2 regions of the Lacticaseibacillus suihuaensis genome follow, and region 1 is predicted to be linked to the other one. Evidence: predicted binding sites of a transcription regulator. Region 1 holds the regulator's gene; the other holds the start of a gene.
The links. The regulator HrcA, encoded in region 1, represses chaperone genes, less so after heat shock. The targets are predictions, from matches to a motif close to TTAGCACTCNNNNNNNNNGAGTGCTAA.
Positions count from the first base shown of each region.

Region 2: the regulator HrcA is predicted to act here: its motif matches at 8,223-8,249, upstream of groES (co-chaperone GroES).

Region 1 covers NZ_BAAGBJ010000001.1:383,743-399,043, reverse strand. The annotation lists gene rnpM (RNase P modulator RnpM) at 1-135, shown strand, start outside; gene ACYVRZ_RS01805 (L7Ae/L30e/S12e/Gadd45 family ribosomal protein) at 132-431, shown strand; gene infB (translation initiation factor IF-2) at 453-3,251, shown strand; gene rbfA (30S ribosome-binding factor RbfA) at 3,292-3,636, shown strand; gene truB (tRNA pseudouridine(55) synthase TruB) at 3,873-4,802, shown strand; gene ribF (riboflavin biosynthesis protein RibF) at 4,789-5,736, shown strand; gene hemW (radical SAM family heme chaperone HemW) at 5,736-6,881, shown strand; gene hrcA (heat-inducible transcriptional repressor HrcA) at 6,997-8,040, shown strand; gene grpE (nucleotide exchange factor GrpE) at 8,054-8,635, shown strand; gene dnaK (molecular chaperone DnaK) at 8,672-10,531, shown strand; gene dnaJ (molecular chaperone DnaJ) at 10,653-11,792, shown strand; gene lepA (translation elongation factor 4) at 12,059-13,897, shown strand; gene ACYVRZ_RS01750 (helix-turn-helix domain-containing protein) at 14,430-15,301, opposite strand, start outside.
Region 2 covers NZ_BAAGBJ010000005.1:185,341-200,641, forward strand. The annotation lists gene ACYVRZ_RS06475 (ABC-F family ATP-binding cassette domain-containing protein) at 1-1,929, opposite strand, end outside; gene ACYVRZ_RS06480 (redox-sensing transcriptional repressor Rex) at 2,132-2,788, shown strand; gene ACYVRZ_RS06485 (hypothetical protein) at 2,935-3,627, shown strand; gene ACYVRZ_RS06490 (hypothetical protein) at 3,637-4,029, shown strand; gene ACYVRZ_RS06495 (flotillin family protein) at 4,094-5,605, shown strand; gene ACYVRZ_RS06500 (LCP family protein) at 6,337-7,398, opposite strand; gene ACYVRZ_RS06505 (lysostaphin resistance A-like protein) at 7,502-8,128, opposite strand; gene groES (co-chaperone GroES) at 8,280-8,564, shown strand; gene groL (chaperonin GroEL) at 8,604-10,232, shown strand; gene ACYVRZ_RS06520 (YutD family protein) at 10,688-11,242, shown strand; gene ACYVRZ_RS06525 (TIGR01457 family HAD-type hydrolase) at 11,256-12,032, shown strand; gene ACYVRZ_RS06530 (TIGR01906 family membrane protein) at 12,034-12,651, shown strand; gene ACYVRZ_RS06535 (VTT domain-containing protein) at 12,730-13,374, opposite strand; gene ACYVRZ_RS06540 (phosphatidylglycerophosphatase A family protein) at 13,450-13,953, opposite strand; gene ACYVRZ_RS06545 (NAD(P)/FAD-dependent oxidoreductase) at 13,962-14,942, opposite strand; gene ACYVRZ_RS06550 (peptidylprolyl isomerase) at 15,073-15,301, shown strand, end outside.

The sequences.
Region 1 (15,301 bases):
GTGAAGGCCGCCAAGAAGAAGCAGGTCATCGAAAAGGCCTTTGGCATCAAGGTGGCGCCGGAATTTTACGACGAACTCTTCGCCTATGTCGATCACCAAAAGGCGCGGCTTGAACTCTTCGGCGATAAGCAATGACCCAAGAACAAGCCTTGAATCTGCTGGGCCTGGCCAAGCGGGCCGACCGCCTCGTGACCGGGGAAAGCTTCGTGCTGGGAGCCATTCGGGACCAAAGCGCCAAGCTGGTCCTGGTTGCCAGCGATGCCAGCGCCAACACTCACAAGAAATTTACAGACAAAAGTAGCTTTTACGAGATTCCACTTGTCGACAGCTTGACCACTGGCCAGCTGTCGCACGCGATCGGCGCTAAGCGGAGTCTGATCGCGGTTTGCGATACCGGCTTTGCAAAAAAGCTATTAAAGCTGCTCACCTAAAAAACAAGGGAGCGTGAAGAAATGGGCAAAAAACGCGTTTATGAATTTGCCAAAGAATTGAACGTCACAAGCAAGCAGGTGCTCGATGCGGCCAAGGCGAAGGGAATTGTCTTCTCCTCGCACATGGCCACCATCGACGCGGCGCAAGAGGCGACCATCAAGTCGGGTCTGACCCCCGCGGCCACGCAGGCGGCACCGAAGCCAGCGGCGCCAAAGGCTGAGGCGGCCCAACCCGCGGCCAAGCCTGCTGCGACCAAGCCGGCCGCCGCGCAGGCTGCCCCGACCCAACCGGCCGCCAAGCCGGCCGAAACCGAGAAGCCGGCGCCTGGGACCCACCACACGGTTCAAAAAACCGCCGATGGCAAGACCAAGATCTCGAAGTCTGCCATTCGCCGGCCGAAGAACGCCCCGGCGCGTGGTCAGCGGATGGGCGGCCAGGGTCAAGGCCGCGGCCAAAACGGCCAGCAAGGTCAAGGCGGCCAAGGCCAAGGCAACCGCGGCGGTCAAAACCGTGGTGGCCAGCCGCGCGACAATCGTAACGGTCAGGGCCGCAACGAAAGCGGCAGCAACCAAAACCGCGGCCAGCAGAGCCAGCGGCCTAACCAGGGCCAAGGCGGCCAGCGCAACGATCGCCGCAACGATCGCTTCGCCAACAACGGGGCGCCAAGCCCACGGCCACGCGCCGGCCGGGCGACCCAGGCCAACTCGAATCCGCGGCCGGTTGCCGGCAACGACGAGAAGTTCATTCAGCAGCTGAAGGACTCCAGGCGCCGGCGCGAGGAGCAAAAGGCCGAAAAGCAGGCTGAAAAGTCTGCCGAGAAGCCGGCGCCGCGTCCGGTCGGCAAGCCGGCCGAGGCGCCACGCGCCCAGGCCGCTCAGACCAGCCAACCGGCCAAGCCGGCAGCTCGGGCCGAGCACAGTCGGCCACAGTTCCAAGGACGTCAGCAGCAATCTAACGACAATCGCGGCAACTCCTTCAACAAGCGGCGCAACAAGAAGAACAAGCGTCGTGCTCAGGCACAGCCGAAGAAGGAAATGCCACAACGTAAGGAGCGGCCATTGCCAGAAAAACTGATCTACACGGTCGGAATGAACGCCCAGGACCTGGGTAAGATTCTGCACCGCGAACCAGCCGAAATCATCAAGAAGCTCTTCATGCTCGGCGTGATGGTGAACCAAAACCAGAGCCTGGACAAGGACGCCATCGAGCTGATCGCGACCGACTACGGCATCGAAGCTGAAGAGAAGGTCGTCGAAGACATCGCCGACATCGACACGCTGTTCGAGGCCGAGGCCGACAACAAGGACCACCAGGCACCGCGGCCGCCGGTTGTGACCATCATGGGCCACGTCGACCACGGTAAGACGACGCTGTTGGATAAGCTGCGTCACACCCACGTGACCGAAGGCGAAGCCGGCGGGATCACCCAGCACATCGGGGCTTACCAGGTTCGCCTGAATGATCGCCTGATCACCTTCCTGGACACCCCAGGACACGCTGCCTTCACCAACATGCGGGCGCGGGGGGCCGACATCACCGACATCATCGTGCTGGTAGTTGCGGCCGACGACGGCGTGATGCCACAGACCATCGAGGCGATCAACCACGCCAAGGCGGCCAATGCGCCGATTATCGTGGCGGTCAACAAGATCGATAAGCCAGGCGCCAACCCGAACCACGTGATGGAACAGCTCACCGAGTACGGCCTGATCCCAGAAGACTGGGGCGGCGACACCATTTTCGTTCAGATTTCGGCGAAGTTCGGCAAGAACATCGACGAGCTGCTCGAAATGATTCTGCTGGAAGCCGACGTCTTGGAGCTCAAGGCCAACCCGCAGCAAAAAGCGATCGGGACGGTCATCGAGGCCAAGCTGGACAAGGGCCGTGGTCCTGTCACCACCGTGCTGGTTCAGCAAGGGACGCTGCACGTCGGCGATCCGGTCGTGGTCGGCAACACCTTCGGGCGCATCCGGGTCATGACCAACGATCGTGGCCGACGCGTCAAGGAAGCCGTGCCGGCGATGCCGGTCGAAATCACCGGGCTCAACGACGTGCCGCAATCCGCCGACAAGTTCGTGGTCTTCGACGACGAAAAGAGCGCCCGGGCGGCCGGTGAGGAACGCGCGAAGCGGGCGCTTGACAAGGTTCGTCAGGAAACGCACCGCGTGACGCTTGACAACCTGTTTGAGACCATGAAGGAAGGCCAACTCAAGGAAGTCGACGTCATCATCAAGGGTGACGTACAAGGCTCCGTTGAGGCGCTGGCCGGATCGCTCAACAAGATCGAGGTCGAAGGCGTTCGCGTCAACATCATTCACCAGGCCGTCGGGGCTATCAACGAATCCGACGTCACCCTGGCCAGTGCGTCCAACGCGATCATCATCGGCTTCAACGTTCGCCCGACGCCTCAGGCCAAGCAACAGGCCGACGCCGACGACGTGGATATTCGCCTCCACCGGGTCATTTACAAGGCCATCGAGGAGATCGAATCCGCGATGAAGGGGATGCTCGAACCGACCTTCGAAGAGAAGGTCATCGGCTCTTTGACGGTTCGCGAAACCATCAACGTGTCGAAAATCGGCACGGTCGCTGGTGCGTTCGTCGACTCCGGGTACATCACCCGCGACGCCGGCGTTCGCCTGATCCGCGACGGCATCGTGATTCACGAAGGCAAGCTCGGCTCGCTGCGTCGCTTCAAGGATGACGTCAAGAAGGTCACCATGGGCTTTGAGCTCGGCTTGACCATCGAGAACTACAACGACATCAAGGTCGACGACCAGATTGAGGCCTACACGATGGAAGAAGTGCCAGTCAAGTAAGCGGTGCAGCAAACGGCCGCATCGCCGCGGAGGTAGCAACATGAAACATCGAATCGGGCGCGTTGAAACGCAGATTCAGCGGGAAATCGACGACATTTTGCTCAAGGATGTCAACGATCCGCGGGTGCAAGGGGTCACCATCACCGGGGTTCGCATGACCGGCGATTTGCAGGAGGCCACCGTTTACTACAGCGTCCTGCAAGACGATGCGAAGCACGTCGCGGAGACCCAAGCCGGCCTGGATAAGGCCCAGGGGTTGATTCGCCGCGAGGTCGGGCAGCGCATCAAGCTGTTCAAGGTGCCGACGATTACCTTCGTCCAGGACACCTCGGTTCAGTACGGGGCTCGCATCGACCAGCTGCTCAACGACATGCGCAAGGATTAACCACGAAAAAGCCGCCACTGTGCGGCTTTTTTGATGGCCTGGCGAAGCAGTGGTGGGGGCAAAGTCGGCGGCCGCGGGTCGTGCGATCGAACACCGACGGCGGCCAGCGGTCAATCCCCGTTGCGGTCCAGCGGCCGCTCGCCGGACTGGCGGCCCAGGCACCCTTGGCCCGTTGGCCGCGGCACGGTATAATAGACTGAATGCGGTCGCACGGCGACCCGGATGGGAGCAATGATATGGACGGCATTTTGCCAGTATACAAACCCAGCGGCATGACCTCTGCAGACGTGGTCAGCAAGCTGCGGTACCTGCTACAGATGAGGCGGATCGGCCACTCCGGAACCTTGGACCCGAGCGTCGATGGCGTGTTGCCGATTGCGCTTGGGGCGGCCACCAAGGCGGTCCCGGCGCTGATGGCACTGGGCAAGACCTACACCGGTTCGGTTTTGCTTGGGGTCGCAACCGAAACCGAGGACCTCGACGGGGCCGAGATCGCCCGGCAGCGCCTGACTGCGCCGCTTGACGTGGCCGCCATCGATGCGGCCATGGCGAGCCTGACCGGTGACATCGTGCAGATTCCGCCGATGTACTCGGCGGTCAAGGTCAATGGGCGGCGCCTGTACGACTACGCGCGACACGGCGAGCACGTCGAGCGGCCGCGCCGCGCGGCCCATGTCTACGCGTTCACCCGGACCGCGGCCCCGGTGTTCGACGAAGTGGCCGGCACCGTGAGCTTCACCTTCACGGCCACTGTCAGCAAGGGCACTTACATTCGGACGCTTGCCGTGGATGTCGGTCAGGTGCTGGGGTTGCCGGCGGTGATGAGCCAGCTCACCCGCACCCAAAGCGGCGGCTTCACGCTGGCGCAGACGCTTGATCTGCGTGAGCTATCGCGAGAGACCGCCCCTGAGGCGGCCCAGGCTCACCTGCGGCCGATCGAGTACGCCTACCCAACGGTGCCGCAAGTCAGCCTGACGGCGGCGCAGTGGGGAGACGTGCAAAACGGCAAGGCGCTCGTGCTGAGCCAAACCGCGCCGCAGCTGGCCCTGATGCAAGGTGCCACGCTCAAGGCGATTTACCACCGGGTCGGCGAGCTGTACCGCCCGGATGTGATGTTTTTGGCCAATGTTTGGATGAACGGGGATACGATGAATGAAAGTCTTTGATATTTTACCGCCGCTTGACGCGGCGCTGCGGCCCCAGGCACCGGTGGTGTTGGCTCTGGGCTTCTTTGATGGGGTTCACCTGGGTCACCAGGCGGTGCTGCGCCGGGCCAGGCAGGAGGCCGATCGCCGCGGCCTGGACTTGGCCGTGATGACCTTCGATGTTCACCCTGCGGTGATTTACCGCGGAGTGCCGGCCGCAAGCGTTCGCTACCTGTCGCCACGGCCGCGCAAGGAGGCCTTGATGGCCGACTGCGGGGTAGATCTGCTGTACTTTGTCCACTTCACGCCCGAGTTTGCGGCGCTTGCCCCGCAGGCCTTTGTCGATCAGTACCTGGTGGGGCTCAACGCCGCGGTGGTCGTGGCCGGGTTTGACTACACCTACGGCAAGCGAGCGGTGGCCAACATGACCAAGCTGCCCGGCTACGCGGCCGCACGCTTCGCTGTGGTGACGGTGCCCGAGGCCCTGCAGGACGGGCAGAAAATCTCATCGACGCGCATCCGCGCGGCGCTTGACGCAGGCGATGTCGACTTGGCCAACCGCCTGCTGGGTTATGCCTACCGCACCTCGGGGCCGGTGGTTCACGGCGAGGCCCGGGGACGGACGCTCGGTTTTCCGACCGCCAACATCGACACGCCGGCGGCCGAACGCCTGCCGGGCATCGGCATCTACGTGGTGCGGGTACTGGTTCGCGGCGACTGGGTGCCGGGGATGGCCTCGGTGGGCCGCAACGTGACCTTCGGCGCCGGGCGACCGGTGACGCTTGAGATCAACCTGTTTGACTTCAGTGAAGACATCTACGGTGAGGCCACCCAGGTCGAGTGGTTGCATTACCTGCGCGGCGAGGTCAAGTTTGACGGGGCCGCCGGGCTGATTGCGCAACTGCAGCACGACCAGGCGGAATCCGATGCCTACCTCAAGGAGCATAGGAACTGATGGCCGGCGCATACATTCACATCCCGTTTTGCGATCACATCTGCTACTACTGCGACTTCAACAAGGTGTTCATCGAGGGCCAGCCGGTCGACACGTACTTGGATATGCTGTTGCGAGAGATGCGGCTGGTGATGGCCGCTCACGCCAAAGACGCGATTCAAACCGTGTACATCGGCGGTGGCACCCCGACGGCGCTTTCGGCCCAGCAGCTGGATCGGCTCCTCACCGGGGTGCGAGAGGTTTTGCACTTCACGCAAGGGGAGTTCACCGTTGAGGCCAACCCCAACGACTTGCTGACGCTGGACAAGCTGCAGGTGATGCGCGACCACGGGGTCAACCGGCTGTCGATCGGGGTGCAGTCCTTTGATGACCAGATTCTCAAGCGCATCGGCCGCACCCACAAGGCCCAAGACGTGTATCGGGCCATCGAAAACGCCCGGCAGGTCGGATTTGATAACCTGTCCATCGACCTAATCTTCCGGCTGCCCGGGCAAAGCCGCGAAAACTTCCTGCACAGCCTCCACGAGGCGCTGGCGCTAGATCTGCCGCACTACTCGACTTATTCACTGATTCTTGAGAAGAAGACGATTTTTTACAACCTGATGCGCAAGGGGCGGCTGCAGCTGCCCAGCCAAGACGTCGAGGCCGACATGTACCAAGACGCCATTGACCTGATGCGTGCCAACGGCCGCGATCAGTACGAGATCTCCAACTTCGCCAAGCCCGGCTACCAGTGCGAACACAACCTGCTGTACTGGCAAAACGACAAGTACTTCGGCTTTGGCGCCGGTGCGTTCGGCTACCTGGGTCGCGACCGCTACCACAATTTCGGCCCGATTCAACAGTACCTGGCGCCGCTTGAGGCCAACAAGGTGCCGGTGATCGAACACCACTTGGTGCCGCTTGAAGAGCAGATTGAAGAGGAAATGTTCCTAGGCCTTCGCACCCGGGCGGGGGTCAGCCGCAAGCGCTTCGCGGATCGTTACCACATGCAGATCGAAGACGTCTACGGGGGTCTGATCGACCAGCTCAAGGAACAGCAGTTGCTCAAGGAGGTCGCCGGGAGTCTGAGCCTGACCAACCAAGGCATGTTTTTGGGCAATGAGGTGTTCCAGCAGTTCCTGTTGGATGATCCGCTGGTGTAGCGACTCGGGCGCAGGGCTGATTTAGCAACCCGGGGTTGACTTTGCTAAGGGCGGTTGCTATATTAGTAATTGTGTTAGCACTCATTGCTTTGCAGTGCTAAAAAGAGGTGGCAATATGTTGACGAAACGCCAACTGCTCGTCTTAAAGGAAATCATTCGGCTATTCACGGAAAGTGGTCAGCCTGTGGGTTCTAAAACCTTGATGACGGAATTACCGATTCACGTCAGCTCGGCGACGATCCGCAACGACATGGCGGCCTTGGAAGAGCAGGGATTGATTACAAAGACACACAGCAGCTCCGGCCGCGTCCCCTCGACGAAGGGCTACCGCTATTACCTGGACAACCTGGTGGAGCCGGCACAAGCGACGCCTAACGAAATCGCTGCGATTCAGCAGGGGTTCGGCGGTCATTTTTACAAGATTGACGAGATTGTGGCCCAAAGCGCCCGGATCCTGTCCAATCTGACCAGCTACACCGCCATCAGCCTTGGTCCCGAGGTGACGAACATTCGCCTGACGGGCTTTCGGCTGGTGCCGCTGGGCAACCACCAGGTGATGGCGATTCTTGTCACCAGCAACGGTAACGTGGAGAACCAGTTGTTCACGCTGCCGCCGGAGGTTGACCCCGACGAGGTCGAAAAGGCGATCCGCATCATCAACGATCAGCTGGTCGGCCTGCCGCTCGGGGCAGTTGCGCAAAAGTTGCAAACCGATGTGCCGGCGGTGCTGTTCAAGTACATGACCTCCGCCGATGGCTTCTTGGACATTTTCGGCAACGTCTTGCAAAAGGCGGCGGCCGAGCGATTCTTCGTCGGTGGCCGGCTGAACCTGATGGATTACGTCGGCGATGCGGATGCTGGGCAGCTCAAGCAGCTTTTGGGCATGATCGACTCGGAGCAAGGCGACATCAACCGGCTGCTCAACCCGAGCACCGCGGCCGATCTGCAGGTTCGCCTGGGGGCCGAGCTGACGCCGGACGTCTTGGCTAACCTGAGCGTCATCACGGCCAAGTACAGCGTCGGCGAGCACGGCACCGGGATGATCGCTTTAATCGGGCCGACTCAGATGCCGTATTCCAAGATGATCGGTCTGCTGTCAGCCTTTCGTGAGGAGCTGGCCAAGCGGTTGACCAACTACTACACGCATTTTGATCAATGACAAGGAGGCTCCCATGACGAAAAAGGAGAAAGAGACGCAGCCTACTGAAAAGCAGGCCCAGCCCGACGCGGCGCCCAAGCAGTCCTTGAAGGAAGAAATTGCCGCCGAGATGGCCGCTGACCTGGACGCCCAGGTGAAAGAAGATGCCATCGACGTGCCGGCGCTTCAAAAGGAGCGAGACGAGCTCGAAGACAAGTACCTGCGGGCCGCCGCCGAGATCAGCAACATGAACAACCGCTTCAAAAAGGAACGAGCCCAGCTGCTGAAGTACGACGGCCAAAAGCTCGCCGCCGCGGTTTTGCCGGTGCTTGACAACCTCGAACGCGCCTTGCAGACGCCGGTCGATGCGGATTCCGCGCAGTCGCTGAAGAAGGGCGTCGAGATGGTGTACAGCCACCTCGAAACCGCCTTGAAGGACAACGCGGTGACCGAAATCGATGCCAGCGCCAAGTTCGACCCGACGCTGCACCAGGCGGTTCAAACCGTACCGGCGGATGACGACCACCCCAAAGACAGTGTCGTTCAGGTCCTGCAAAAGGGCTACATGCTCAAGGACCGCGTGTTGCGGCCGGCCATGGTCGTCGTGGCCAATTAACACTGAATCTAAATCGTAAAGAGAAGGGATACTACTATGAGTAAAGTTATCGGGATTGACTTAGGGACCACCAACTCCGCCGTCGCCGTGCTTGAAGGCGGCGAGCCGAAGATCATCACCAACCCAGAAGGCAACCGCACCACGCCTTCCGTTGTCGCCTTCAAGGACGGCGAAATCCAAGTCGGCGAAGTCGCCAAGCGCCAGGCCATCACCAACCCAGACACCATCATCTCCATCAAGCGTCACATGGGCGAGGCCGGCTACAAGGTCAAGGTCGGCGACAAGGAATACACCCCGCAGGAAATTTCCGGGATGATTCTGCAGTACATCAAGAAGTTCGCCGAGGATTACCTGGGCGAAGACGTGACGGATGCGGTCATCACCGTGCCGGCCTACTTCAATGACTCCCAGCGCCAGGCGACCAAAGACGCCGGTAAGATCGCCGGCCTGAACGTGTCGCGGATCGTCAACGAACCGACCGCCTCGAGTCTGGCTTACGGCCTGGACAAGACCGATAAGGAAGAAAAAGTCCTGGTTTACGACCTCGGCGGTGGGACCTTCGATGTCTCCATCCTGCAGTTGGGCGACGGCGTGTTCGAAGTGCTGTCGACCAACGGTGACACGCAGCTGGGCGGCGATGACTTCGATAACAAGATCATCGACTGGCTGGTCAGCGAGTTCAAGGCCGAAAACGGCATCGACCTGGCCAAGGACAAGATGGCGATGCAGCGCCTGAAGGACGCCGCCGAAAAGGCCAAAAAGGACCTGTCCGGCGTTTCCTCCACGCAGATTTCCCTGCCATTCATCTCCGCCGGCGCCAACGGCCCGCTGCACCTGGAGCGGACGCTGACCCGTGCCCAGTTCGACCAAATGACTGAAGACCTGGTTCAAAAGACCAAGGTGCCGGTTGACAACGCCTTGCGCGATGCCGGCCTGACCGCCGCCGACTTGGACAAGGTGATTTTGAACGGTGGCTCCACCCGCATTCCGGCCGTTCAAGACGCCGTGAAGTCCTGGACCGGCAAGGAGCCGGACCACAGCATTAACCCAGACGAGGCCGTTGCGCTCGGCGCTGCCATCCAAGGCGGGGTCATCTCCGGTGACGTCAAGGACGTGGTGCTGCTCGATGTCACCCCGCTGTCTTTGGGGATTGAAACCATGGGCGGTGTGTTCACCAAGCTGATCGATCGCAACACGACGATCCCAACCTCCAAGAGCCAGGTCTTCTCGACGGCCGCCGATAACCAGCCGGCTGTTGACATCCACGTGCTGCAGGGCGAACGCCCGATGGCCGCGGATAACAAGACTTTGGGCCGCTTCCAGCTCACCGACATCCCGGCTGCCCCACGTGGCGTTCCTCAGATCGAAGTCAAGTTCGACATCGACAAGAACGGCATCGTGCAGGTTTCCGCCAAGGACCTCGGCACCGGCAAGTCCCAAAACATCACAATCAAGAGCTCGTCAGGCCTGTCCGATGACGAAATCGATCGCATGATGAAGGAAGCCAAGGAGAACGAGGAAGCCGACTCCAAGCGCAAGGAAGAAGTCGACCTCAAAAACGACGTCGACCAGCTCCTGTTCCAGACGGATAAGACCCTGAAGGAACTCAAGGGCAAGGTCTCCGACGACGAGATCAAGAAGGCTGAGGACGCCAAGGAAGCCCTGAAGAAGGCCCAGCAAGAAAACAACATCGAAGACATGAAGGCCAAGCGCGACGACCTGAACAAGATCGTCCAAGACATGACCGTCAAGATGTACGAAGAAGCCCAAAAGGCGCAGCAGGCGGCCGGTGCCCAAGGCAACCCGACCGGTGATGCGACGCAGGCCACCGACGACAAGAAGGGTGACTCAGACGACACCATCGACGGCGAGTACAAGGACGTCGACAAGAAGTAAGCCCAGCAGTTCCGTTGAAAAGCCGAAGCCCAGGCGGCTTTGGCTTTTTGATTGAGATTGTGCTATCCTGAAAGGACTTTCCGCGCGTCGGCTTCGCCACGCGCCGCTCAAAGGAGACAATATGGCAGAGAAAGATTATTACGACATTCTGGGCGTCAGCCGCGATGCGGACGACGCGACCATCAAGCGGGCCTTTCGCCAGTTGTCGAAGAAGTACCACCCGGACATCAACCACGAGCCCGGTGCGGAACAGAAATTCAAGGAAATCAACGAGGCCTACCAGGTCCTGTCCGATCCCCAAAAGCGCGCGGCCTTCGATCAGTACGGCTCGGCCGACGGTCCCCAGGGCTTCGGCGGTGGCCAAGGCTTCGGCGGCGGTCAGGGCTTCTCCAGCCAGGGTTTCGGCGGCTTCGACGACATCTTCAGCCAGTTCTTCGGTGGTGCCGGCGGCGGCCAGGCGCCGAACGCGCCGCGCCAAGGCGCCGACCTGCAGTACCGCATGGACCTAACCTTCACCGAGGCGATTTTCGGCAAAACCACCAAGATTTCTTACGACCGCGATGCGGTGTGTCACACCTGTGGCGGCTCCGGCGCCAAGCCCGGCACCAGTCCCGTGACCTGCAGCAAGTGTCACGGCTCCGGCTACATCCAGGTTCAGCGCAACACGCCGCTTGGGGCCATGATGAGCCGTGAAGTCTGCGACGTCTGCCACGGTACCGGCAAGGAAATCAAGGACAAGTGCGTGGACTGCCACGGCACCGGCCACCAAAAGGAGCGGCACACCATCGATGTGACCGTCCCAGCCGGCGTCGAGGACGGCCAGCAGATGCGCCTGCGCGAGGCCGGCGAGGCCGGTCAAAACGGGGGGCCTTACGGGGATTTGTTCATCGTGTTCCGCGTGGCCGCAAGTTCTAAGTATCAGCGCGACGGCGCGACCATCTACCTGAAGCTGTCGATCAGCTTCGCCCAGGCGGCGCTGGGGGATGCGATTAAGGTCGACACGGTTCACGGCCCGGTTGAGCTCAAGATTCCGGCCGGCACCCAGACGGACAGCAAGTTCCGCCTGCGGGGCAAGGGGGCACCGCGCCTGCAAGGCGCCGGCATCGGCGACCAGATCGTCACGGTGACGGTCAAGACGCCAAAATCCCTGAACCAAAAGCAAAAAGATGCGCTGATGGCCTTTGCGGCCGCCAGCGGCGAGGATGTCACCCCGCACGAAGGCTCGCTTTTCGACAAAGTGCGAGACGCGTTCAAGAAGTAAGGCTGACCGCTTGGCGGCCCGTCCCGGTGGGGGCGGGCCGCCTTTGCGTCTCGGCGAGCCGGTCCCTCGGCACCGGCCACGGTTGGTCGAAGCACGGCCGGTAACCGCCAGCGTCAATCGCCGCCTGCACGGGCGACGGCCACCGGCATCAGGCAGCGCTGGTCCGGCTCACCACTGGAAGACCGAACAACCCGGCAACGGCAGTGGCGCATTCGGGCGCAGTTCGGGTATACTAGGAGTAGTGACTTTCAGAAAGAGGCAACCCATTGGATAAAGCAGAGTTATTGAATCGCCAGCAGCACATCCGCAACTTCTCGATTGTGGCCCACATCGATCACGGCAAGTCGACTTTGGCCGACCGCATTCTGGAGTTGACCGACACGATTGCCAAGCGCGACATGCAGGCGCAGGTGCTGGATGACATGCCGCTTGAGCGTGAGCGCGGCATCACCATCAAGCTCAACGCGGTGGAGCTTCACTACAAGGCCCAAAACGGCGAGACCTACATTTTTCACCTGATCGACACTCCGGGGCACGTCGACTTCTCCTACGAGGTCAGCCGCAGCCTGGCCGCCTGTGAGGGGGCACTGCTGCTGGTCGACGCGGCGCAAGGGGTCGAGGCCCAGACGCTGGCCAACGTCTACCTGGCGCTGGACGATGACCTGGAAATCGTGCCGATCATCAACAAGGTGGATCTGCCGAGCGCCCAGCCCGACGTGGTGAAGGAAGAGATCGAGGAGATGATTGGCCTCGACGCCTCCGAGGCGATTTTGACCAGCGCCAAAACCGGCCTGGGCATCCCGGAGGTGCTGGAGCGCATCGTCTCGGACATTCCCGCCCCCAGCGGCGACTTGGATGCGCCACTTGAGGCCCTGATTTTCGATTCCGTCTACGACTCTTACCGCGGCGTCGTGTTGGCGGTGCGAATCAAGCAGGGGATGGTGCGGCCCGGCGACACGATTCAGCTGATGAGCAACGGCAAGACCTTCGACGTGACCGAGGTCGGCGTGATGTCGCCCAAGGCCGTGCCGCGGGACTTCCTGATGGTCGGCGACGTCGGTTACATCACCGCCAGCATCAAGACCATCCAAGACACCCGCGTTGGCGACACCGTGACGCTGGCGGCCCGGCCGGCGACCAAGGCCCTCGATGGGTTTCGCAAAATCACGCCGATGGTCTACTCCGGCCTGTTCCCGGTCGACAACGCGCGGTTCAACGACTTGCGCGAGGCGCTTGAGAAGCTCCAGCTCAACGATGCGGCGCTGGAGTTCACCCCGGAAACCTCCCAAGCCCTGGGTTTTGGCTTCCGCTGCGGCTTCTTGGGGCTGTTGCACATGGACGTGGTACAGGAGCGGCTCGAGCGTGAGTTCAACCTGGACCTGATCATGACCGCGCCTTCCGTGGATTACCAGGTCAAGCTGACCGATGGCAGCACGATCACCATCGATAACCCGGCCGAACTGCCAGAGCCCAGCGAGATTCGCAGCATCGCAGAGCCCTTCGTCAAGGCCAGCATCATGGTACCCAACGAGTACGTGGGGCCGGTGATGGAGATTGCCCAGCGCAAGCGCGGCGAGTTCGTCACCATGGATTACCTCGACAAGTACCGCGTCAACGTGATTTACAACCTGCCGCTGTCCGAAATCATCTACGATTTTTTCGACGACCTCAAGAGCTCGACCAAGGGGTACGCGAGCCTGGACTACGAGATCACCGGCTACCGCGAGTCCGACCTGGTCAAGATGGACATCCTGCTCAACGGCGACGCGGTCGATGCGCTGAGTACGATTGTTCACAAGGACTTCGCCTTCGACCGCGGCCGCGCCATCGTGGCCAAGCTGAAGGAAACCATTCCGCGCCAGCAGTTCGAGATCCCAATCCAGGCCGCCATCGGCAACAAAATTATCGCCCGCAGCACCGTCAAGGCCTACCGCAAGAACGTCTTGGCCAAGTGCTACGGTGGCGACATCACCCGTAAGCGCAAGCTGCTGGAGAAGCAAAAGGCCGGCAAGAAGCGCATGAAGGCAGTCGGCTCCGTCGAGGTGCCGCAAGAGGCGTTCATGAGCATTCTGAAGATGAACGAGGATGACACCAAAGGCAAGTGAGAATTGAGCTGGCGGTAGCCACCTGAGCCATGTTAATCGTACGGATAGCCCTTGAGCGCAAGGGCTATTTTGTTTGTACTTACATGCCTATAATGACGTCCTCACTTGCAAGTGTAAATAATTGTGGCGACTGTATTGTTAATCGTAAGCGAATTACCTGTGCTTTTCTGAAATAATCATCATTCGCTCCCGCTTGCCCAGGGCTGGCACCAATACCCACTTGAAAAATGTGCAGGTGATGGGGCTCTTTTTTCTCAGACAAGGAATTAGTGAAAATACAGCTGTGTCGGCGTTGGTTAGCCAATTACTCGATTTGTAGCCTTTTTTCGGAGCTGAACCATGAATACCGTTGGTGGCCGTGATCGCCCGGTTACGAATTGCGGTGACAAGATAGATTTTTAGGTTCGATTAGGGCTTTTAGCGCCTTGTGTGGGAGCCAGAAGCTAGGGCAGTACAACGGCCGTGAATGGCTGGTTGCGGTGCAACTGAAGTGTTGCCGACTGAAGGCCGTCGGTTTGGGGGGCCGATGGGGCTACTTGAAGTGCGCGTAGTCTTTATCAAGTGCAAACAGCATCCAATGCGCTGGTTCAAAGGCGTTGTTTGGCTGTGGCATTATCAGTGCCCTTGCTTTGTTGAAGGCGGCGACGGCCGCACGTGTCTCTGCCGTGTCATGTCGGAACGCTTTGGCCATGAGTTCGACCTGTGTGACAGCGGCTTGTACATTCCAATTGTATTCTGCAAATTTGCCGGTGTCTTTGAAGTATTCGGCGACTCGCGTAATCAGACTTTCGTTTTGAAAGTAGACTGGGCCACACATGAAGGTGTCTGATTCTTCAACGCACAACTCCCACGCTTTCGATCCGTGTCGAAGATGCTTAAATATGGCCTCGGTCATTTCCGGAAGCTGGTCCTGATTGAGAATTTCAAGTGCGTGAAGTGAGAGCCCAAGATCGCCGACAGAAATATCCGTTTGACCAGCATAGTAGTCAACTACTGCTACGGATTCTTCAGCAGTCAGGCCGCGGTTGAGTGGGTCATCGTATGGAAAAAGGTCAGTTGCCATTCCGACTAGTGAGCTAATGAGGGAACGCTCTTGTAGTCGAAGCAGGCCGGCCGGAGTGGCCTGGTTTTCCTTCACGAAATCTCTGACAGCTTTCAACAGGAAGTCGCGGGTGTACTGCTTGGATTTGGCCTCACGGGCTAGGCCGGTGACTTGGTTATAGGTGCGGCGATATGAGCTCACCAAATCACCGCCGCGATTAAGCAGTGTAAGCGGAATGCAAAGCGCCTCAAATAACTGTAGCGTCTTAAGAAATCCGAGCTGCGATTTTCCGTTCTCAAAACGTGACTGCGCGGCTTTGGACCAAGAAATGCTAAGGCCGTCAATCGTTTGGCCATGCTGTT
Region 2 (15,301 bases), on a different contig from region 1:
GTCCTCCAGCTTCAGGCTGGCGGTTTCCCAGGCGTCCTCGGTGGTCGCCACCTTGGCGTTGACGGCGTCCAGTTTCGTCTGCAGATCCTGCATCTTGACGTAATCCGTCAACACGTCCGGGGCGGTCATCTGCTTTTGCAGCGCGTCGGCCTGATCGGCCAGCTCGCCCAGCTGGTCCTCAAGCGCCGCAACCTCGCGTTCGAGCTTGCGCTGCGCCTTTTGGTCGGCCTTGCTTTGCTGGTAGTCGACCTTGGCGGCGCTGACGGTCGGCCCCGCGACCGGGTCGGCGTTCTCCTGGGCCAGCGCGAGCTTTTCGGCCAACTTCTCCTGGTAGTAATCCCAGTTGCCCAGGTACAGGTCGGCGCCGCTCGGCTCGACGGCGACGATGCTGGTCGCCAGCTGGTTGATGAAGTAGCGGTCGTGCGAGACGAACAGCACGGTGCCTTCAAAATCGGCCAGCGCCTGCTCGAGGACCAGCTTGGAGTTGATGTCCAGGTGGTTGGTCGGCTCGTCCAGGACCAGGAAGTTGTCGTGCTTCAACGACAGCTTGGTCAGCTCCAGCCGCGCCTTTTGGCCGCCGGAGAGGTCACCGACGCGCTTTTCGATGTCGTTGGCGTCGAACAGGAAGGCCGCCAGCGCGGAGCGGATGTCTTTTTCCGCCATGGTCGGGTGGTCGTCCCAGATCTCGGCGATCACGGACTTGTCCCAGTGCAGCTGGTGCTGGTCTTGGTCGTAGTAGCCGGTGGTGACGTTGGTGCCGAACCGCGCGTGGCCGGCTTTGAACGGAATCTGGCCGAGGACCGACTTGAGCAGGGTGGACTTGCCGACGCCGTTGTGGCCGATAATCGCGATGCGGTCGCCCTTGTTGACCTGGAAGTTGATCGGGCCGGCCATCACCGGGCCGTCCGGGTAGCCGACGGCGGCGTCTTGGACCTGCAGCACCTCGTTGCCCGAGGTTTTCTCGGGGCTGAAGCGAAAATGCACGGTCTTCTCCGGCCCGTCCGGCCGCGGCAGCCGGTCCATCTTCTCCAGCTGCTTGCGCCGGGCCTGGGCCTGCTTGGTCGAGCTGGCCCGGACGATGTTTTTGGCCACGAAGTCCTCGAGCTTGGCGATTTCTTCTTGCTGCTTCTCGTAGGCCTTCCACGCCAAGGCGCGGTTTTGGTCCTTTTGCTGTAGGTAGCCGGTGTAGTTGGTGGTGTAGTGAACCGCGCGACTCGGGGTCAGCTCGTAGATCTCAGACGCCACGTGGTCCAGGAAGTACTGGTCGTGGCTGACGGTGAGAATCGCGCCGGCGTAAGTCTTGAGGTAGCCCTCCAGCCAGCTGAGCGTGTCGATGTCCAAGTGGTTGGTCGGCTCGTCCAAGATGATGAGGTCGTGGTGCTCGAGCAAAAGCTTCGCCAGGGCCAGCCGCGAGCGTTCGCCGCCGGACAGCGTGTGAATCGGCATCTGCCAAGTGCTTTCCGGGAAGTTGAAGCCGGTGAGGACGCCGCGGATTTCGGCGCGGTAGCCGTAGCCGTTGGCCGCCTCGAAGTCGTGCTGCAGCTGGTCGTACTGCTTCAGCACCGCGTCGTAGTCGGCCTGGTTCTCGGCGAGCTTGGGGTCGGCAATCGCGGCCTCGAGCTCGTGCATCCGCTGCTCCTGGGCAATCTGCTTGGCAAAAATCGTCAGCATTTCGTCGAAAATGTTGCGGCTGGAGTCGAGCCCCGAATCCTGCGCCAGGTAGCCGATCGACATGTTCTTGCCGGTGGTGACCAGGCCGCCGTCTGCCGGGTCGAGTCCGGCGAGTATGCGCAGCAGGGTGGTTTTGCCGATGCCGTTGGGGCCGACCAAGCCGATGCGGGAGTTGGTCTGAACCTCAAGCGTGATGCCCGTGAATAAGTCGTTGCCGTCGAAGGTGCGGCCGACGCCTTGGGCCTGCATGATGATCATCTTATCGTTCCTTTCAGTCGTCAATAATTCCAGTTTACCATAGAAGGAATGTTCGGGTTGTGAAAAAAGTTGAGCATGACCGGTCTAGAAACTTGCAGTCTTATGAAAAAGCGGTTACTATATTTTGAGAAGCATGCTGACAATTTCACAATAAGGCATGCAGAGCTGCCGCGCTGACGCGGCCAACTTAGGAGGCATATTGATGGCTGAAACGATGATTCCCAAGGCCACGGCGAAGCGACTGCCGCTTTATTACCGCTACCTGAACTTCCTCGCGAACTCCGGCACCACCAAGGTTTCATCCACGGAGCTGTCCGAGGCGGTCAAGGTGGACTCGGCAACCATTCGGCGCGACTTCTCGTACTTCGGGGCGCTGGGCAAGCGCGGCTACGGCTACGACGTGATGGACCTGATCAAGTTTTTCAAGAAAATTCTCAATCAGGACCGCCTGACCAACGTGGCACTGGTCGGCGTCGGGAACCTCGGCCACGCGCTTTTGAACTACAACTTCCGCCAGACCAACAGCATCCGCATCAGCGCGGCCTTCGACGTCAACCCCCAGCTGGCCGGCACCATTCAGGCCGGGGTGCCGGTGTACCCGATGTCCGAGCTGGTGTCGCAGCTGCGCCAGCAGCAGATCGAAATCGTGATTCTGACCGTGCCGATCGATGCGGCCCAGGGCATCACCGATGACCTGGTGAAGGCCGGCATCAAGGGTGTGATGAACTTCACCCCGCTGCGCATCTCGGTGCCAAGCTACGTTCGGGTCCAAAACGTCGACCTGGCTACCGAGCTGCAGACGCTGATTTACTTCCTGGAACACTACGGGCCAACCCTGCAGGACACCGAGGAAGACTAGCATAAGCGAGTCGTCTCACAAAGAGGCGGCTTTTTTGCTAGGTGAGCGTTGGCGGCGGCAGGACCGGGGAGACAGGGGCTGTCACGTTGACGTAAGCGCTACAAATTGGTATATTGACCTCGATCACTAGCGGGGAGGAATGCGGCATGAGCCTAGACGGACAGCGCGGCAGTCAGTTGTTGAAACAGCATCATTCAAGCGTCAGCCTCAAGCAGCGCCACGTGCTGCGACCGGGGCTGGGTCTGGGCCGGCCCGGGCTTGCGACCAAGCCGAGCCGAACGGCGCAGGCGGTGGCCGGCCACCGGGCGACGCCGGGTCGCGCCGGGCTGGACGCGGCCCCGCACGGCCAGGGCACCAGCGGCCGGGCCACCGCGGCGACGGCGGCCACCCAAGACCGGACCACCGCAGCCCAGGCCGGGCAATCGCGCGAGGCGGCTCGGACCGACCGCAAGCGCTTGGCGGGGCACGGCGGCCAGAACGCCAGCGGTCAAAGTGGCAGCGGCGGTCAGCGCAACGGGGGCCGGCAGACCGCCCGCAACGGGCAAGGCGCCGCGCGTAACCGGGCGACTCAGGGCACAACGGGCGGGGCCAACGCGCCCCAACCGCGCAATGCCGCCAAGCAGTCGCACCGGCAGGCCAACGCCCCCCACGTGCGGATGCCAACCGAGGCCCCGACAAAACCGCGTGGGACCGCGGCTCGCGGCGATCAGGCGCGGCCCAAACCAGCGGCGCCACCGCGTGCCAACCCGACCCGGCAGCCCGGCGGCGGGATCAACTGGGGGACGCTGATTCTCGGCGTGGTCGCGATCGTGTTGCTTTGGCTTTATTTCATGGGATGAGGTGAGACCATGCAGGCATTGTGGAATCAACCCTGGTGGGTGCTGGCGCTGGTCGGCCTCCTCGTGGCGATTGTCGGCGGCGCCTTCTTGTGGGCGCTTTTCTCCCTGGTCGCACTGCCGATTCTGGCGGCCTTGAGCCGGCTGTTTCGCGGCGTCGATAACAGCACCGCCGAAAGCAGCAAGGCCTACTTGGTCGGCCGGCTCAGCCTGACGATCCCGGTCGGTGGCCTCGGCGAGGTGATGGTCGTCGGCAACGGCCGGGCCCGGCAGACCTACGCCGCTCGCGCTTACGACCCAGGCACTCGCATCGCGCAAGGTACCCGGGTCGTCGTGATCGAGCTCAAGGCCGGGGTGGCGTATGTGCAGCCGGTTCGCGATCCGGCAACGCCGCCAACGGAATAAGGGATTTTTGCAGTCCGGGCGGCGCCACCGCACCGGCCACACGCTACTAAAAGGAAGTGTCATGATGGAAAACTACTCGAGTCTGATCATCATCGGCGTCATCGCCGTGTTAATCATTTTGTTCTTTGTCTTTTTGGTCACGCACCGCAAGACGGCGTTGCCCAACGAGGTCTTGATCATCTCCGGGGCGATGATCGGCGGCAAGCACTCTTACCAAGACACCAACGGTAACAAGGTGAAGCTGATCACCAACGGCGGGGCGTTCATCCTGCCGATCGTGCAGCGCTGGGACGCCTTGTCGCTTAACACCCGCACCATCGAGGTCGCCACGCCCGAGGTTTACACCAAGGCCGGGGTGCCGATCAAGGTCGACGGCACGGTCATCCTGAAGATCGGCTCCTCGCTTGAGGAAATCGCCACCGCCGCCGAGCAGTTCCTGGGTAAGGAGGACGCGCAGATCAACGGCGAGGCCACCGAGATTCTGGAAGGCCACCTTCGCGCCATTTTGGGGACGCTGACCGTCGAGGACACCTACCAAAACCGCGAAGTGTTCGCCGAGAAGGTGCAGGAGGTCGCAAGCTCCGACCTGGCCAAGATGGGTCTGCAGATCGTGTCCTTCACCATCAAGGACATCACCGACAGCAACGGCTACTTGGACAGCCTGGGCAAAAAGCAGATTGCCGAGGTCAAAAAGAACGCGGCGATCGCCGAGGCCGAGGCCGACAAGGAGCGGCGCATCAAGCAGGCCGAGGCCGACCAGCTGGCCCAGGAAGAGGAGATCAAGCGCCAGACGCAGGTCGCCGACTCCAAACGCGCCCAGGCCGTGCAGGTCGCGGAGTTCGAAAAGGAGCAGCAGATTGCCAAGGCCCAGGCGGATCAGGCTTCGATTGCCGAGCAGATGAAGGCCAAGCAGGTCCAAAAGGAAAAAGACATCGAGCTGGCGCAAAAAGACGCAGACCTGCAGGAAATGACGCTGAATGCGACCGTGCGTAAGCAGGCCGACGCCAACCGCTACCAGGCCGAGCAGGAGGCCGCCGCGCAAAAGGCGGCCAGCATCGCCAAGGCTCAGGCCGAAGCCGAACAGGTGAAGCTGTCGGCCGAAGCGTCTGCCGAGCAGGTCAAGCTGCAGGCGGCCGCCCAGGCGGAGCAGGTTCGCCAGGCCGCCGACGCCGCGGCTCACCAAGTCGAGGTGCAAGGGCAGGCCGAGGCCAAGGCCACGGAGCTGACCGGTAACGCGACGGCGGCCAAGACCCGCGCCGTCGGGCTGGCCGAGGCCGAGGCGACCGAGAAGAAGGCCGCCGCCCTGGCCAAAATGAACGAGTCCGGGAAGCTGCAGATGGTGCTGGATGTGATGCCGGCGCTGTTTGCCGCCAACGCCGACGCCTACAAGAACGTCGATCACGTGACGCTGTACGGTCAAGGCGACGTGACCGGCCAGTCGGTCGAGAACATGACTAAGCAGCTGGCGATGATTCACCAGATGACCGGCATCGACCTGGAGCAGGTGATCAACAGCACCATCAGCACCAAGGCCGGCACCAAGCCGGTGGCCGACGCGGTGCAAAAGGCCGAGTAAGCGCCGCGGTGCGAGGCCGCGGTTCGGCCGTGGTTCGTGAGGCACGACGCTGGCCAGGCCGCGGTTCAGCCACCGGGTGAGGTACGACGTAGGCCAGGTTTCAGTGCAACGCAGTTCGAGCCGCATGTCGGCACCGGCTGAGGCACGACAAAGGCGCATTCCCAGCGGGGATGCGCCTTTGTTGATGCCGAGTGGTTCGCCGACCGGTTGGCGAGCGACGGGTGCATTCACGCGAGTCAAATTGCTTGACGACCAATTGGTCCGGTGTTAAGCTACACTCGAATGATTGTTCAAGTGCGGGGACAACGCTGTGGCCGCAGCGCTGGCACCTCTGCCGCATAGGGGAACGATCCGGAGCGCAAGCGCCTCTAGTACCCAACCCATGCCAAGCCGCAGTGTATTGCCACACGGCTTTCAAACTCAAGAGTTTTAGTGCAACCCCTTCAACTTAGGAGGAGATACCAGGGCATAGGATTTCACCAACCCACCGTTCGCACCAAGCCGGGACCTACTCGCAACGCGAGGTAGCTGCGGCCCCGGCGAGATCGGTGGTGTACCACCACGGTAAGCAGAAGCCAGAAACGTGACCAAATCAGGCCAAGGCCACCGGAACATGCGTCTTCGGTGGCTTCGGCGCGGCCGCCGCAACCCAATCGTTGCGGCGGCTTTTTGACGCGGCGCCGCTGGACGCAAAAACGCCGCCGCGATGGCCTCACGACGGCGTTTTGGGGTTAGAGCTCGGGGTTGTAGATGGTGTAGACCTGCGCGGCCGGGTTAGCGAAGTTGAAGCCGGTGTTGGCCTTGTTCTCCCGGACGTTTTGGTTGGCGATGGTCTCGGTGGCTAGCCCCAAGGCGGTTCGCAGCTTGTCGGAGACGCGCTGCAGCTCGCTGGTCGCGGGAATCTGGTAAGACGACGGCCCGGGGTAGACCCAGGCGTCGTGGCCCTGCACGTGGTCGGTCGTGACCTTGCCGGCGGCCGCGCGGTAGTTGGTGACCAAGGTGGTCAGGTCCGAGAAGCTCAGGTTGGTTCGCATGTTGCCGGAGATGGTCTTGAGCAGCCGGTCAAAATGGGTCAGCGTGTCGGTCGACAGCGCCTTTTTGAGAATCGCCCGGATTACCTGCTGCTGCCTTTTTTGGCGGCCGTAGTCGCCTTCCGGATCCTCGTGGCGCATCCGCGCGTAGGCCAGGGCCCAGGCGCCGTTGAGGTGCATCGGCCCCTTGACGAAGTGCTGGGAGCCGGTGTCCTTGTCGGTGAAGGAGAAGGGGACCTGCACGTCGATACCGCCGACCGCATCGACGATTTTCTCAAGCGCCCCCATGTTGACGGTCAGGTAGTAGTCGATCGGCACGTTGACCAAGGCGGAGACGGTTGCGACCGCCATCTTGGAGCTGCCGATCGAGTAGGCGGCGTTGATTTTTTGCATGTTGAAGTGGGTGGTACCGATCATCTTGGCGGCGGTGTCGCGCGGGACGCTGACTAGGGTGGTCTTTTTTTGCTTGGGGTTGACCACCGCGACGATCAGGGTGTCCGAGCGGCCGTTGTCGGTGCGGCCCAAGGCGCCGGAGTCCACGCCGATTAGTAGCGCGGCGAAGGGCTTCTTGTTTTGAATCGTCGGGTTGGCCTTGCTGCCAAGCGACGCGTAGGTCTTGTCGAAGGCGTACTTGGCCTGGCTGTATAGGCGCAGGCCGTACAACCCGGCGGTGACCAGAAGCGTCGACACGATGAGCAAAACGAACTTGAGCCAGGGCCGGTGCGGCCGCCCCTGGTCGTGGCGGCTGGTGCGAGTATCCATTGCAATCACTCCTTAAAGCTATTGTACCGACTCGACCGCCGCTGGGTCAGCTTGCGGCGATTGTTAACGCATCCTTAAGCTCGCCACTCAAGGCCCCGCCGGCCTAATGCGCGAAGGCGTAGATCAGCGTCAGGGCCACGGTGCCGACATGGGCGATGATCGCCGGCTGGACGCTGCCGGTGCGGTCGTACAAAAAGGCGTAGGTGGCGCCGACCAGGGTGGCGACCAGCCAGTGCGTCGGGTCACTGGCCAAGGCGAACAGCAGCCCGGCGATCAGGGCCGCCCCAACCTTGCCGGTGACGCCGGCGAGGTTGCCGAACACGACGCGGCGGAAGGTCAGCTCCTCAAGAACCGGCATCACCACCACCAGGCTCACCAGGTAGCCCGGGGCGGCCTGCACCGCCGTCAGCGTCTGGTTCAACGCCCAGCCGCCGGCGCGGTTGAACAGCAACTGCTCCAAGAGGCTGGCACCGAGCTGCACCGCCAGCACCAGCGCGATGCCGGAGATGCCCCACACGGCCCGGCTGGTGGGGCTGGCCACGCCGGCCGCCTCGATCGCGTTGGGAATCACCAGGCGGCGGTTGAACCACCAGGCGGCGACTAGGCAGACCAGCCCCAAGGCGGCCGCCAGCCACAGGCCGGCGGTTCCCCAGCGCGTCAGCCACAGGCCGCCGAGCAAGGCGACCAGGTAGCAGCCGACAATCGCGAAAGCATTTTTAACTCCTGACATCAGGCACCTCCAAGGATTTTCGTTCAGGGTCAGTATAACAGACCGACTTGGGGGTTGCATTCAGGCGGCAAACTCGTTATAGTAATGAATGTAGTTAGCACTTGGTACATAAGAGTGCTAAGCCTAATCAATTATGTATGGAGGGATTGCCTTGTTAAAACCATTAGGAGACCGCGTCGTCGTATCGGTCGTTGAGGAACAAGAAGAGACTGTTGGAGGCATTGTGCTCGCCAGCAACGCGAAGGAAAAGCCCCAATCCGGCAAAATCGTCGCCGTGGGCGAAGGCACACGCACCCCTGAAGGCAAGCTGTTGCCGCTGACCGTCAAGGTGGGCGACGTGGTTGTTTACGACAAGTACGCCGGTTCCGAAGTGAAGTACGAAGGCGAGAAGTACCTGGTCCTGCACGAGAAGGACCTGATGGCGATCGCTGAGTAGTCTGAGTCAATAATCTATCATATGAGGTGAACGAGACACATGGCAAAAGATATTAAATTCGGCGAAGACGCACGCCACGCAATGCTGGCCGGCGTCGACAAGTTAGCAAACACGGTCAAGACGACCCTTGGGCCTAAGGGTCGCAACGTCGTTTTGGACAAGTCTTACGGCTCTCCTGAAATCACCAACGATGGTGTGACCATCGCCAAGAACATCGAGCTGGAAGACCACTACGAGAACATGGGGGCCAAGCTGGTCGCCGAGGTCGCAACTAAGACCAACGACATCGCCGGTGACGGCACCACGACCGCGACGGTTCTGGCTCAGTCCATCATCCGCGAAGGCATGAAGAACGTGACCGCCGGCGCCAACCCGGTTGGCATCCGCCGCGGGATCGAAAAGGCCACCAAGGCGGCCGTTGACGAACTGCACAAGATTTCCCACACCGTGTCCGGCAAGAAGGAAATCGCGCAGGTGGCCAGCGTCTCCTCCGCCGACCCTGAAGTCGGCGACCTGATCGCCGACGCGATGGAAAAGGTCGGCCACGACGGCGTCATCACCATCGAGGAAAGCAAGGGAATCCAAACCGAGCTGTCCGTCGTTGAAGGGATGCAGTTCGACCGCGGCTACCTGTCCCAGTACATGGTGACCGACAACGACAAGATGGAAGCGGACCTCGACAACCCGTACATCCTGATCACCGACAAGAAGATCTCCAACATCCAAGATATTTTGCCACTGCTGCAGGAAATCGTGCAGCAGGGTAAGGCCCTCTTGATCATTGCTGATGATGTGGACGGCGAAGCGCTGCCGACCCTGGTTTTGAACAAGATCCGCGGCACCTTCAACGTCGTTGCCGTCAAGGCCCCAGGCTTCGGCGACCGGCGCAAGGCGCAGCTTGAAGACATCGCGATTCTGACCGGCGCCACCGTCATCACCGGCGACCTCGGACTCGACCTCAAGGACGCCAAGCTCGAACAGCTCGGCCAGGCCGGCAAGGTCACGATCACCAAGGACAACACGACGATTGTCGAAGGCGCAGGTTCCAAGGACGCCATCGCCGAGCGTGTGGCCACCATCAAGAAGCAGATTGAGGACACGACGTCCGACTTCGACAAGGAGAAGCTGCAGGAACGCCTGGCCAAGCTGGCCGGCGGTGTGGCCGTGATCAAGGTCGGTGCCGCAACCGAAACCGAGCTCAAGGAGCGCAAGTACCGCATCGAAGACGCCCTGAACGCGACCCGCGCGGCCGTTGAAGAAGGCTACGTCGCCGGTGGTGGTGTCGCCTTGGTCAACGCCCAAAAGGCCGTTGCCGCCCTCAGCGAGGAAGGCGACGAGCAGACCGGGATTAACATCGTGCTGCGTGCCCTTGAGGAACCAGTTCGCCAGATCGCCGAAAACGCCGGGCTTGAAGGCTCCGTCATCGTTGAGCGCATGAAGCACGAGGCCACGGGCTTCGGCTACAACGCCGCAACGGACGTCTGGGAAGACATGGCCGCGGCCGGCATCATCGACCCGACCAAGGTCACCCGCTCCGCGCTGCAAAACGCCGCGTCTGTCTCCGCTTTGATTCTGACCACCGAGGCCGTTGTGGCCGACAAGCCAGAACCAAAGACGGATGCCCCACAGCCAGGTGCCGGCGCCCCTGGCATGGGCGGCATGATGTAACCCAAGTTCATAGACAAGCAAGAGAAGATCGGCTGCGGCCGGTCTTTTTTTGGTTCCAGAGCGAAGAAGCGCGGGTTTAGCGGGACGGGTAGCGCAGAGGCGGCACTTGGGGCGGGTCTTGCCCCAAATGACGCTTCGAGCAGGCCGCTTCCGCGTTGCGCTGCGTAGCTCGCCGACCACCAGAGCGGCGTGAGGCGGGTTTAGCGAACCGAGTAGCGCAGCGGCGGCACTTGGGGCGGGTCTTGCCCCAAATGACGCTTCGAGCAGGCCGCTCCCGCGTTGCGCTGCGTAGCTTGACGCCCAGAGCGGCGTGAGGCGGGTTTAGCGAACCGCGTCGCGACCGGCCGGCTCGAGCCGCCCAAGTGCCGGCCGCCTGCTGCCGCCCCAAGCGCGGCGGTTTCGTGCTATACTTAACCAATATCAACCGCCGCGGTGGCGGTGAAGGGGGCATGAACGTGAATGAGGAGCAAGCCGTGAATCCGGATGAGGTGCTGGCTCAGCGCGTGGTGCAGGTGGCGTCTGACATGGTGACCGTCGACGGTCGCCGCTACGCCATCGCCTTGGATCACAAGCAGGCCTTTGACCGCGAAAAATTCGCCGCCCGTTACACCGACATCCTGGAGAAGTACGACTACATCGTCGGCGACTGGGGCTACGACCAGCTGCGGCTGCGCGGTTTTTACAACGACGACAACCGCCGGGCCAACAAGGACCAGCTGATTCGCACCCTGCAGGACTACCTGCTGGAGTACTGCAACTTCGGCTGCGCGTACTTCGTGCTGCAGCGGCTGGACGCGCCGGACAAGCCGGTCAAAAAACGCTCGCGCGGCGGCCGCAACCAAAAGCGCCGCGGCGATGCCGGCAGGCGTTCGGAGGCTACGCGTAAGCCGTACAGCGAACGCATCACCAAGAAGCCGCAGGTCACCGCTGGCAAGGCGGAAACCGTGGCGCCGCACCAACCGCGCAAGCGTCACTTCACGATTCACTCGCGCGAGACTAACGAGAAATAGGGTAGACGAAATTTTGGCATACAAAGGATACATGATTGATCTGGATGGCACGGTTTACCGCGGCCGGGAACGCATCCCGGAAGCCAAGGCGTTCATCGAACGGCTGCAGGCCAAGGCCATCCCGTTTTTGTTTTTGACCAACAACACCACCAAGTCGCCGGCGGCAGTCTGCCGCAACCTGGCGACCAACCACGACATCCACGCGACGCCGGACCAGGTGTACACGCCAAGCCTCGCCACCGCCGCCTGGATTCAGGCGCAAAACAACGGCGATGCGACCGGCAAGTCGGTGTACGTGATCGGCGAGCTCGGCCTCAAGCAGGCCATGCTTGACATCGGGCTGCGCTTCAACGACGTCGACCCCGATTACGTGGTGGTCGGGCTGGACTACGACGTCACCTACCACAAGTTCGAGTTGGCGACGCTGGCAATCCAGCGCGGCGCCAAGTTCATCGGCACCAACGCCGACACCAACCTGCCCAACGAACGCGGCCACGTGCCTGGTGCCGGCTCGGTGATCGCTTTGGTCGAGCGCAGCACCCAGCAAAAGGCGTTTTACATCGGCAAGCCCGAGGCCATCATCATGGAGCAGGGGCTGCGCCGCATGGGCCTGAAGAAGCAGGACGTGGTGATGGTCGGCGACAATTACAACACGGATATTAAGGCCGGCATCAACGCTGGCATCGACCAGCTGCTGGTGTACTCCGGCATCTCCACCAAGGCGCAGGTTCGCGCCGAGGCGGTTCAGCCGACCCACGAAGTCGACTCCCTGGCCGACTGGGAGGTGTGACATGCGCTGGCGCTTCTTGGCCCTGTGGCTGTTTCTGGTCAGCGGTGCAATCTGGCTGACGATTCTGCTGTCCTTTGCGCTGTTTCCGCTGTTCGTCCACCTCGATCACCTGCAGGACGTGGCGGGGATGGGCATGGGCAAGCTGTACCACAACTACGTGCAACTGATGGGCTACCTGCACCTGCCTTGGGAGACGCATCTGCACATGAGCGACTTTCCGGTCAGCGTTCACGGGGCCCGGCACTTTCGCGACGTCAAGCACCTGTTCTTGCTGGACATCGCGATTTGCATCGTGACCGGCCCGATTGCCGTGCGGTTTTTGGCCAAGCTGCGCCGGGTCAAGGAACGCTACCGCCTGGTGCGGCCGTTTCAGATCGGCGCCGTCGCCCCGCTGGTGCTGGGGGCGTTGATGTCGTTGAACTTCGACGCGGTGTTCGTCGCCTTTCACAAAATCATGTTCAGAAACAACGACTGGCTGTTCAACCCGGTGACCGATCCGATCATCTTGGTGTTGCCGGAGGACTTTTTCCTGGCCTGCTTCGCCTTGGCGCTTGTGGCGTTTGAGGCGCTGATGGTCTGGGGCATCGTGACCGGCCGCCGCGACGCTCGGGGACTGTGACTGGAATACTGTGACCAACCAAAAAGGCGCCGCCTGCAATCGAATGGATTGCAAGCGGCGCCTTTGGTGTTTGACCGACTAGGCCTTGCCAGCGCGGCGGGACCGCAGCGCGGTGATCAGCACTGGCACCAGCGAAACGGCGACGATGGCCAGGACCACCACGGAGAAGTGGGCCTTGACGAAGGGTTGGTTGCCGAAGAAGAACCCGGCCACGCAGCACATCGTCACCCACAGGAAGCCGCCGAGCAGGTTGTAGTGGATGAACTTAGGGTAGTGCATGTTCGACCCACCGGCGACGAAGGGGGCGAAGGTTCGCACCAGCGGCATGAACCGCGCGATCGCGATGGTTTTGCCCCCGTGCTTGTTGAAAAAGGCCTCGGCCGACTGCAGCTTCTCGCGGTTGATCAGCTTGGCAAACCAGCCGGTGTTGGCGGCGGCGAGCCCGAGGTGGCGGCCAATCTCGTAGTTGGCTGTGTCGCCGAGCACCGCCGCGGCCAAGAACATGGCGAACAGCAGCCAGATGTTCAGGTGGTAGGCGGAATTGGCGGCCAGAGCACAGGCGGCAAAGAGCAGCGAATCCCCGGGCAGGAAGGGAAAAATCACGATCCCGGTTTCGATGAACACCATGACAAACAAGATCAGGTAGGTCCAGTTGCCGAAGGTGTTCACGATGCTGACCAGGTGGGTGTCGATGTGAAGAATGAAGTCAATCAGTTGCGTCATGGCTTACTCCTTTGCGCGATTATAAGCCGTATTATACGCGCGGCCCAGGCCGATGGCGCCGGGCTTGGCCAAAGCTTAATAATTGTCGTCTTCAAGCTCGGGGTGGGCATGCGCCAGCCGGCTGGCCGCAGCCGCGGCGATCGCGCCGACGATGTCGTCCAAGAAGGTGTGGATGATGCCCGGCTCATGCGCGTTGAGCTTGGCCAGGATGCCGGGCTTGACCCGGTCGATGTAGCCGTAGTTGGTGAAGCCGATTGACCCGTAGACGTTGACGATGGCGAAGGCCAAGATCTCATCGACCCCGTACAGCCCTTCGTCCTCGGCGATGATGCTTTGCAAGGGCTGCTCCAGCTTGTTGGCCTCGGCCGCCTTGTCCAAGGCGATGCCGGTCATCACCGCGTTTTGCACCTCGCGCTTCTTCAGCACGATCAAGGCGTTTTGGGTGGCGACCTCGAGCGTCAGGCCGGGGATGAACTTGGCCTGCAGGAACATCACCAGCTCACCGATCGCCTCTGGCGTCACGCCGCGTTCCTGCAAAAGCGCGAGTGTGTGTTCGTACAATTTTGCCTCGTTAGTCATAATGCCTCCTAATGGTAGAGCTGGGTGCTGTGCAGCGCCTGCTTGCGTTCCGGGTACAGGTAGTTGAGGGCACCGGTGACGGCCGTCGGCGCCTCGCCAAAGCCGCTGGCGATCAGTTTCAGCTTGCCCGGGTAGTCGGCGACGTCGCCGATGGCGTAGATGCCGGGGATGCTGGTGGCCATCTGCGAGTCGACGGCGATCGCGTTGCCGGCAAGCTCAAGCCCCCAGTTGCGCAGCTGCTTGTTGTCGCTCATGAAGCCGTAGTTGACCAGCAGCCGGTCGACGTTCAGGGTCGCCTCGGCCGGGCCGCGGACCTCCTTGAGGGCGACGTCGATGCGGTCTGAAGCGGCGGTCACCGCATCGATCAAAAACGGTGTGTGCAGTTGAACGCTCGAGGCCTGCAGCGTTTCGACGCTTGATTCCAGGCCGCGGAACTGGTTGCGGCGGTGAATCAGGTGGACGGACTGGGCAATCGGCTCAAGCGCCAGGGCCCAGTCGATGGCCGAGTCGCCGCCGCCGGCGATGGCGACGTCCAAGCCGCGGAACGACTCGAGGTTTTTGACGTAGTACAAGACGTTGCGGTCGTCCAGCGCGGCGTCGTAGTCGACGGCCAGCCGCCGCGGCGTGAAGGCCCCGCCGCCGGTGGCGATGATCACGGCCTTGGTGTGAATGGGCTCGCCGGTGGTGGTCAAAGTGAAGCCGCCGTCAACCGGGGTAATGCCGGTGACGGCCGTGGCCGTGCGGATCGTCGGTTGAAAGTGTGTCACCTGCTGCTTGAGGCGGTCGACCAGCTCCTGGCCGGACACCCCGGGCATGCCGCCGATGTCGTACAGCGTTTTGGCCGGGTACAGGTTGCCGGTTTGGCCGCCCAGCTCGCTCAGGCTTTCCACCAGCAGGACGTCGGCGGAACGCAGGCCGGCGTAGAAGGCGGCGAACATGCCGACGGGGCCGCCGCCGATAACAGTGATTTCATAGGTGTGTTCTGACATAGTCTCTCCCCATTTCTGACTTACTGACCTAAGGTATCACATTTTGCCGTCGCATGGTAATCACGCGGCCGCTAAGGTAAAATAAGCTGAACACACATGCGTGGTGCCGGCCACCGCGCCTAAGGAGGAAATTATGTACCCACAACTCGATCTCGAACATTTTGAAGGTCCCAAGGCGGTGATGGTCACAAGCCTTGGCACCATCACCCTGGCGCTGTTTCCCGAGCAGGCCCCAAAGACCGTCGAGAACTTCATCGGCCTGGCGGAAAAAGGCTACTACAACGGGGTGACCTTCCACCGCGTGATTCCGGACTTCATGATTCAGGGCGGCGACCCGACCGGCACCGGTGCCGGCGGCG